One region of the Pseudoalteromonas sp. Cn5-37 genome, then DNA from elsewhere that is predicted to be linked to it. Evidence: predicted binding sites of a transcription regulator. Region 1 holds the regulator's gene; each other region holds the start of a gene.
The links. The regulator FliA, encoded in region 1, starts transcription of late flagellar genes. The targets are predictions, from matches to a motif close to CTAAAGNTNNNNNNNNNNNNGCCGATA.

Region 1 (3,139 bases):
CTTTGTCTTCGGGATTGTTCTCAAGCTCAACTAATTGCTCTGACAAAAGCTCTAAGATTTCTCCTGCCTCAACAAGGAAATCCTGTAAAATATCTTCATCGACTTCAAAGCTCATGCAGCTACTCTCCTCTTAGAAGCCCAGACTTGATAATAGATCATCGACTTCATCTTGTCCTGAGACAACATCATCACGAGAGTCTTTATCAATAATCGGCCCTTCAGGACCTGCTAGTGTATCACTTGTTGCAGGTGCTTTTTCTATGGCCTGTTTTTCTTGTTGTTGATGACCATCTTCTTGACTGCCAAACACAGTTAAGAGATTAATTAAACTGTCTTCTACTTCTCGCACTAACTCAATGACGCGACGGATTACTTGCCCCGTCAAATCTTGATAGTCCTGTGCCATCAGCACATTGGTCATCAAGCCCTGTAGCTCATCGGTTTTAGTATGCGAGTTATTCATAAAATTATCTAAGCTATGACATAGCTTTTTAAACTCACCGAGCTCTATTTCTCGGCTCATTAAACGATCCCACGTTGGTTTTATCGTCGCTATTTCATCTGCAAGTTGTTGCGCTATAGGTAAACTAGCTTCAACTGCATCCATGGTTTTGTTAGCGGCGCTTTCTGTCATTTCCATAACATAATTTAAGCGCTGCTTAGCGTCTGGGATCGCATCGGTAGTTAAATCTGAAAGACGAGTATCTAGATCAAAGTTTTTTAGCGCTTCATGTAATTGTCGCGTCAGTTTACCGATTTCAGCAAACAGCTCTGATTGTTCTTTTGATGCTGTTTCAAGTATCAGCTGATCAGCTTTTTCTTGTTCACCATTTTCAAGAAACTCAACAAGTTGACGAGCTTGCTCTAAACTTATTTGAGGCGCAGCTAGTGCTGACATAAGCCTCTCCCCTTAGATTAACCTAAACGTTCAAACACTTTTTCCAATTTGGTTTTAAGTGTCGCAGCAGTGAATGGTTTAACGATATAGCCATTAACACCCGCTTGAGCAGCAGCAACAATTTGTTCTTTTTTCGCTTCAGCTGTCACCATTAATACAGGAATATGCTTAAGGCTATCATCAGCACGAATTGCTCTTAACAAATCAATGCCTTGCATACCTGGCATGTTCCAATCTGTTACAACAAAATCAAATTCTTGATTTTGTAGCATTGGCAATGCTGTTGACCCATCGTCAGCTTCCTGCACATTGGTAAAACCTAAATCCCTTAATAGATTTTTAATGATACGTCTCATTGTAGAAAAATCATCAACAACAAGAATTTTCATGTTTTTATCCAAAACATCCTCCGGTGAGGTTTGAACCTATATTTACTTACTACTAATTAATCCAGTCATTGATTTTTGCTTTGAGCTTAATCATCGCCTGACCATGTATCTGACTCACACGCGATTCACTAACATCGAGTATGTGTCCTATTTCTTTTAAGTTCATTTCGTCGTTGTAGTACAAAGACAAAACAAGTGCATCTCTTTCTGGTAACGATTGGATAGCCGTTAATAGAGACTGGTTAAACCGCTCATTTTTAACGTTATTAAACGGTTTGTCTAGTCCTAAATCCTGACCTACAGGTGTAATGACGTCTTCATCAACGCCTAAGTCCTCTATACCTAATACTTTACTAGAATTTACATCATGTAGAATATGATGGTACTCATCGAGCGTTATATCAAGTTTTTCAGCGACTTCTGTATCTTTAGGTTCACGATTTAGCGTGCTTTCTAATTCGGAAATGGTTTCAGCCACAAGGCGAGCATTTCGGTGAACTGAGCGTGGTGCCCAGTCACCTCTACGAATTTCGTCTAACATCGCACCACGAATACGAATTCCAGCGAAAGTTTCGAAACTAGCCCCTTTGCTAGCATCAAAGTTTTTTGATGCTTCAATTAGGCCTATCATGCCTGATTGAATTAAATCATCGAGTTGGACACTGGCAGGTAAACGAGCAATTAGATGGCACGCCACTTTTTTAACTAAAGAGGCATGTTTTTCAACAATCGCATTTAAGTTTTGTGCTGATTGATATCCCATCGCTTTATTCACCGATGTTGTCATAGTTAGCCGTTTACTAGTTTTTCAATGAAAAATTCTAAATGGCCAGAAGGTTGATTAGGGATCGGCCACTTAACTGCTTTTGTTGCTAATGTTTTAAACGCCACCGCAGCTGGTGAGTTTGGAAATAATTCAACAATCACCTTTTGACGTCGCGTAGATTTACGCATGTTCTCGTCATAAGGAATGGTAGCTACCAACTCCATTGAAACGTCTAAAAAGCGATCCGTTACTTTTGAAAGTTTAGCAAATAATTCTTGCCCTTCACGCAAACTGCGCACCATATTGGCAACAATTTTAAATTTATATACGCCATGCTCACGGCTAAGCACTTTTATAAGCGCATAAGCATCGGTAATTGAGGTAGGTTCATCGCATACAACCACAACAACATCTTGGGCTGCACGAGAAAAGCTTAATACCATGTCAGAAATACCTGCAGCGGTATCGACAATTAAAATATCAAACTCGGTGTTTAACTCACTAAAAGCGCGGATAAGGCCTGCATGCTCAGATGGTGTTAATTCCACCATGCTTTGCGAACCAGACGTCGCTGGTACAATTTTTATACCTGCAGGACCTTCAACGAGAATTTCGTCAAGCTCACACTCGCCTGACAAAACATGAGATAAGTTACGTTCAACACGAAGGCCAAGCATCACGTCACAGTTTGCCAAACCTAAATCGGCATCTAGTACTAATACACGATTTCCTTGCTGCCCTAATGCGATTGCGGTGTTGAGTGAAACATTGGTTTTACCCACTCCACCTTTACCGCCAGTCACAGCGATAACTTTAACGCCACTATTATTATTTTGATTCATTTTGCGCAGGCCGCTTGCTTGATCTAATACTATGTTAATCATACATCCCTACTGTGTTCGACGCTACTGCTTGACGTCGTGAATGTTGTGCTTTTGCTCGTTTTAAATACAATTGTTCAGCTTTTTTCACTAGTTTTTCAGCATTCGCTACGCGAATATCTTCAGGAACACGCTGACCGTTAGTAAGATACCCTATTGGCAGGCGATTTTGAATCGCTATACTAATAATCTCACCTAAACTTAA
Region 2 (3,139 bases), on a different contig from region 1:
TTTTCTGTGTATGAAATAGTGTTTCTGCAATTTCTACCAGCTCAGTTGAGCCATATAAGCTGACTTGTGTGTCTTGGCTATGAGTACTAATTAAATTTGCAGTATAGCGACTCTTGATGGTTGATGGTGTTGCCAGTAAACCAATATGTTTGCTGTTACTTATAGCGCAAGCAGGCTTTATTGCAGGTACTACCCCGACAACTTCTATACTTGTGTGCTGACGAATAGTATCTAAGGCAGAGGTAGAGGCGGTATTACACGCAATAACTAGGATATCAACGTGTAAGTTTGCTGTCTCGATAAACTGTAGTAGCGCTAAAAGGCGGGCTATGATCGTTTGCTGACTTTGCGCGCCATAGGGCAATAAAGCATTGTCCATAAAATAACTATAATCAGCACCTGGAATCAATGCTTGGATCTGTTCAAGTACGGTTGTTCCACCTATACCAGAATCAAACACCATTATATGAACTGACAAACTGCTTACCTCGGATCATCAAAGGTCAGCAGTTTGCCATGCAGCTTTATAAAAAGAAAGAAAGGACTATGCCTCTTCTTCTGTTGACGAGCGTAGCTTATTCATTTGTTCGAACATTGCTTTGGTATAATCCACCAGCTTACTGACTTCTTCTTTATCTTGGTTTAACCATTGTAAGATGCCAGCCAGTTCATTTTGCAAACCAATATCGCCCGCTTTATTAAACGCCTGTTTCAAATCGTCATTAAATGGCGCTATTTTCTCAGCAACTTCTTTTTCAGGAGCAGGTTTATATTCTTCATACCCTTTAATCGCTGCTACTGTTTTGGTTTGTTTTAGATCCATGGTAAAGCCGACTAGTTGCTCGTTACCTAAGTTCAGCTCTTTAGCTTGTTCAAAGGCTTCTTCTAATGAACCAGAGAAGAATGTTTCGCTAACACTCTGCAAGTCTTCCATCAATTCATTGATAGCTTGCTGCTCTTGCTCATTTAAATCACCATTGACCGACATCGAGAATGATAAATCACGTGATTGCGAAGACTCACTGACAAAGGCTTCGTTGTCGCCATTTTTGCTATAACTGCTTGCAGACTTACTTTCGTATGCATCAGCAAAGCTAATACTAACTTCATCACCTTCAGCGGTGGTGAAAGTGTACTCCGCGTTATTACTTAAGCTGATGTATTGAGCTTGGCTGACTGAAACCGCATTAGGTTTAGGATTGAACAAGTCTTCTTCTAATTCATCAATACCTTTAAAGATACCTTCTTTAGACTTTTCGATACCCTCTTCGATGTCATCGTTAAGAATACCTGACTCTTTAAGCTCATCATACGCATCGTCGATGCCCATTTGCACACCTTTACGTGCATCACCTAGCATGCCTTTGAGTTTTTCATCATCAGCACCATCGGCTTTTGCTTTACGAAGTGCACCGCCAACAAAGTCGAGTACGTTTTTCACGATCTCTTCAAAGTCGAACAAGGGTTTATCTTTTTTCTCTTCGGCTTTAGGTAAACCAAGTGCCTCAGCAAGTTTATCATCAAGAACTTTTGCCGCGAGCTCACGACCGCGTTGTTGATAACTATCTTGACGATTTTGAATGGTAGGCTGCTGCAGAGCCTGTTTACCATTGTATTTATTCACATTTGTATTAGGCATATAGCCTAGGTTGCCAATTTTCATGATCCGACTCCATGTTATGGTTAACTCATTATCGGCCAAAAACCAAAGAACTTAAGTTTTTTGTATAAAAAAACGACACTAAAATAAATAACAAAACTAGACAAATCCTCAGCGCTCCCTACAATAGCGCCGTTATAAAGCTAAGAGATAAAAGGTAATCAGCCATGGCGGTTATAAAAATTGATACAACTCAATATGATGCACAATTGAGTGAGAAAGAGCAGCGCATCACCTCACAGTTTCGACGTTTTGGGGTCGAAAAATTAGAAGTGTTCGGCTCTGATCCTATTCATTACCGCCAACGTGCAGAGTTTCGTGTTTGGCATGAAGGTGAAGACCTGTTTCACATCATGTTTGATCAACAAACTAAAGAAAAGATCCGCGTAGATGAGTTTGACCCTGCAGCACCTTTAGCGGGTGAAGTGATGCAAGCGATGATCGAAAACTTAAAAGACAATGAAGTTCTGCGCCGTAAGCTGTTTCAAATCGATTACCTTTCAAGCTTAAGTGGTGAGATCCTTGTTAGCTTGTTGTATCACAAACAACTAGATGAGCAGTGGCTACAAGCAATTAAAGAGCTTAAAGCAAAACTGAGCACACAGTTTAAGATTGATTTTATTGGCCGTGCACGTAAGCAAAAAGAAGTGATTGGTAATGATTACGTTATCGAGCGTTTAAACGTAAACGGTAAAGAGCTTATTTATCAGCAAGTCGAAAATAGCTTTACGCAACCGAATGCAAAAGTAAACATCAAGATGCTAGAGTGGGCACAAGCGCTTTGCCAACCCCTCAATAATGACTTACTGGAGTTATATTGTGGAAATGGTAACTTTTCGATTGCTCTTGCGGGTTCATTCGACCGGGTATTAGCCACTGAGATATCAAAATCATCGGTTTACTCAGCACAATACAATATTGCACAAAACAAGGTTGAGAACTTAGATATCATTCGTATGTCGAGTGAAGAGTTCACTCAAGCAATGAAAGGCGAACGTACCTTCTCTCGTTTAGATGGCATAGACCTGAAAAGCTATAACTGCCAAACAATCTTGGTGGATCCACCACGTGCTGGAATGGACACGCTAACTTGTGACCTAGTTGCGAACTACGACAACATTATTTATATCTCGTGTAATCCCGATACCCTAGAACGTGACCTTGATCACTTATGCAAAACCCATGAAGTAAAACGTTTTGCAATTTTTGATCAATTCCCTTACACCCATCACATTGAATCAGGTGTGTTTTTACAACGTAAATAAAATCACTCTGCCAGCGCAGCAAATAGCGCTGGCAACTGCTGCTCGCTGAATACAGCTATACCATTGTCAGTTAACAGCCTTGCAGTTAACCCCATCCCTGAAATTTTCTTTCCTGAATGACTACCATCGTAAATAGTATTGCGACCACATGACGGGCTTGATTCTTTTAACAACGCATAGCGAATGCCCTGTTTTTTGCAAAGTTTAAGTGCTT
Region 3 (3,139 bases), on a different contig from region 1:
ATTCTATGCAAAGTTTTGCACTTCGCTTAATCGATCCTATTTTTCAAATTAATGTAAAAACTAGTTCTGAGCTTCAATCAACGGCTACACAAAAAAATACCCTAACCACTGCTGCTATATTAGCACCTACAAAACCTAATTATACTTTTGCGTTACAGTTAGCATCAGTTAGCTCTGAGACCGCAATAGAAGTCACCTTTCATAAAATGGCAAAACAAGCGCCTAGTATTTTTCAAGGTAAACCAATTTTGAATGTTGAAGTTGCAGACGTGCATGATAGAACTTTCTACCGCTTAAAGTTTGGAGGCTATAAGTATTTAAAAAATGCGAAAGCTGACTGCGCGGCTATTAAGCGACAAGGTATTGATTGTTGGGTTAGTAAATACACAGATAATCGAATTTATTTTTAGCGTCAAATATTCACTCTAAAGGTGGCATTTTTATTGCTAATATTTAAGTCTGTTTTTTAGAATTGACGTCACCATGCATTTTTCTATTTTCTCTAAATATTTATTGTTAACCATCTGCTTAACTGCTTTAACAGCATGTATGATGAGCCAAGAACAAAGCCAGCCTGTTTATACTGAACAGCAGGTACAGCAATTTGCTGCCGAGTGGCAAAATCAACAGCCTAGCATTGAACGTCTTGCTGCAATGGAAAAAGACCTTGCGTTGTTAATCGAGGTACTTTCGGCTAATAGTGATTTAACTGCACAACCATCGGCATTTGAGCCGCAAAATGATGTGATCTATCACCAAAGTGAGCAAATACAATCTCAGCAATCATCATCAATCGACTCATTAGAAACGATTATTGCTGCAAACAAAGCAGCAGAAGCAGGTGTGCAATTAGGTTTATATTTAACGCCGAAAAAGGTCAGACATCAGGTCTTGAACCTTAAACGTGATTATCCTGCTGTTTTAAATGACCTAGATTTTCGCTTTAAAACTCGTGAGCAAAAAGGGGTAACCTTGTATGGATTACGAGCAGGTCCATTTGCAAATTATACTCAGGCGACAGCTTTTTGTGAGATAGCCAAAAGAATGGGGCAAACTTGTGTGACAGCCCCTTTTATTGGGGAGATGCTATAAGTATCTTTCCTCTTGGAAATTAGGGGATTAACCTTAAAGTATTTGTTCTAGAGGTCGATAAAGCTTAAGATACAGCAAAATGGCTTAGCCATTTATTTATAAGGACTTAATATGAAATTACCTCTTTCTTTAATTGCATGCTCATTAGCATTTTCTGCTTTTTATTCTTATGCCACTACTGAATCTTTCAGTGCAACAGTAAAGGTTCAAAACTCAGTTGTTTTAACAAAAGGGAATGATCTAAATTTTGGTACTATTCGTGCCGTAGCCGATCCTTCAGGTGCTGCGCAAGCTGTTTTAACAATTAACCCAGAACCTGATGCAAGCCCTGTTTCAACAAGAACAGATGCATCTCCTGCGATTATTTCAATTATTGAGCAAGGGTCTCCTGCTTCATTTACGGTATCGGAAGCGGTGCCAAATGCGCGTTTGTCGATTACTGATCCTACTGCTAGTACTTTAGCTTCTGATGGACAAGGTTTAAATGAGCCAAACTTTATTGTTGATGAATGGAAGTATTTTATTACTTCAGGCCCAAATGCAAATGCTTATTACCTTCCAGGCAGCCCAAATTTAACAGCAGATGCAGACGGCAGTGTTGAGTTTAACATTGGTGCCAATTTATCTACCTCAAATTCGGCGTCATCTGAGCCTTATCGTGATGTTGAGTATACCGGCACTTTCCAATTAGAAGTTGCTTACTAAAAATACTAGGTAATTAGTCATGCGCTTTTTGCTTTTAGCTACTGTTTTATTTTGTGTGTTCTCAACACCCTTACAGGCTGCGAGCACAGAGCAACAAGCGCTTGATTTTGGTACTCTAGTTATTCTAGCTAATACAAATACCAGCTCTGTAATCGTCAAAGATGATGGCAGTATCAATACGCAGGGCTCGGTTTATGTTCTTAAAAATGGCCGCCCTGCAGAATTATTACTTACTGACTTTCCAGCTAGAACTCAGCTAACTATGAATCTAGTTGCCCCAGTTGACTTAACACATGATATCGATGGCAACTCGAGTGCTGGATTTTCTGTACGCCTTAATGGTTTTCCTAAATATGTGATTACCAATGAATTTGGTGAAGCAAAAGTATTTATTGGCGGTATTTTAACGACAGACCGTAGCGCTAAACCATACGCTGATGGTCAGTATTCTTCTACAACTTATTTAGAAATATCAGTCGATTACTAAGGATAGATATGTTCGCAAAACGTCTTTTATGTGGACTTCTTTTTGTTTTTTTCAGTCAATATGCAACGGCAAACTTACTTATTTCACCAACGCGGGTTTCATTTGATGAGCGCCAACGAAGCGCAAAAGTCACCGTCATTAATAGCTCAGAAGAGTACCGTACATACCGCGTGGTATGGAGCGAAAAATTAGCGCTACCTGGTGGGGGCTATCAAACATTGAGTGAGCCAGTAACCACGAGCCTTTCTCCTATGGCACGCTTATCACCAAAGCAAATTCGCTTAGCACCTGGCGAAAGGCAAACGATTAAAATAGCAATTAGAAAGCCTAAGGATTTGGCTAAAGGGGAATATCGTTCCCATTTACTATTTCAAGCCTTACCAAATGAAGATAAGGCAGCTAAGGCTGGACTTAAAGTGAATATGATTTTGAGTTTTAGTATTCCAGTTGTATATCGTGAACAAGGTGAGCTGCCAAAAGTTGCATTTCAAACTGCAGAAATAGTTGAAGATTCTCTAAACAAAAAACCAAAAATTGCCGTTAAATTAACTGAACAACAAGGTTTTAGTAGTTACGGTCGACTTAGCGCGTATATTACTAATTCTGCAGGTAAACAAGAAAAAATCGCAGAAATCGGGAATCTAAGCCTATACCCTGAAGTTGAACAAGCGACTGTGTTGTTAGATTTATTCTCTGGTAAACAGTTGCCAAAACAAGGGAACATTGAGCTTAAATATCAAGGTGCCGATGAGTATGAAGGCGTCGATTTTGGCTCATATTTATTGCCTATTCGACATTAGGGATTAATGCGAAAAAATTTATGAATCGCTTATTTGCGTTAGGGCTTATGCTATT

Region 2: L1266_RS20030 (DUF5610 domain-containing protein) is a predicted target of FliA. The motif match lies at 1,693-1,719, and genes of this name have one in related genera.
Region 3: L1266_RS10555 (DUF4402 domain-containing protein) is a predicted target of FliA. The motif match lies at 1,126-1,152, and genes of this name have one in related genera.

The regions. Positions count from the first base shown of each region.
Region 1 covers NZ_JAKGBA010000007.1:118,888-122,026, forward strand. Annotated here, with positions in the region: gene L1266_RS11265 (chemotaxis protein CheA) at 1-115, opposite strand, end outside; gene L1266_RS11270 (protein phosphatase CheZ) at 131-898, opposite strand; gene cheY (chemotaxis response regulator CheY) at 916-1,299, opposite strand; gene L1266_RS11280 (RNA polymerase sigma factor FliA) at 1,340-2,050, opposite strand; gene L1266_RS11285 (MinD/ParA family ATP-binding protein) at 2,077-2,937, opposite strand; gene flhF (flagellar biosynthesis protein FlhF) at 2,930-3,139, opposite strand, start outside.
Region 2 covers NZ_JAKGBA010000035.1:1,226-4,364, forward strand. Annotated here, with positions in the region: gene murI (glutamate racemase) at 1-478, opposite strand, end outside; gene L1266_RS20030 (DUF5610 domain-containing protein) at 545-1,663, opposite strand; gene trmA (tRNA (uridine(54)-C5)-methyltransferase TrmA) at 1,828-2,925, shown strand; gene L1266_RS20040 (DUF523 domain-containing protein) at 2,928-3,139, opposite strand, start outside.
Region 3 covers NZ_JAKGBA010000006.1:139,424-142,562, forward strand. Annotated here, with positions in the region: gene L1266_RS10545 (SPOR domain-containing protein) at 1-410, shown strand, start outside; gene L1266_RS10550 (SPOR domain-containing protein) at 484-1,092, shown strand; gene L1266_RS10555 (DUF4402 domain-containing protein) at 1,204-1,797, shown strand; gene L1266_RS10560 (DUF4402 domain-containing protein) at 1,817-2,284, shown strand; gene L1266_RS10565 (fimbrial biogenesis chaperone) at 2,293-3,084, shown strand; gene L1266_RS10570 (MSCRAMM family adhesin SdrC) at 3,105-3,139, shown strand, end outside.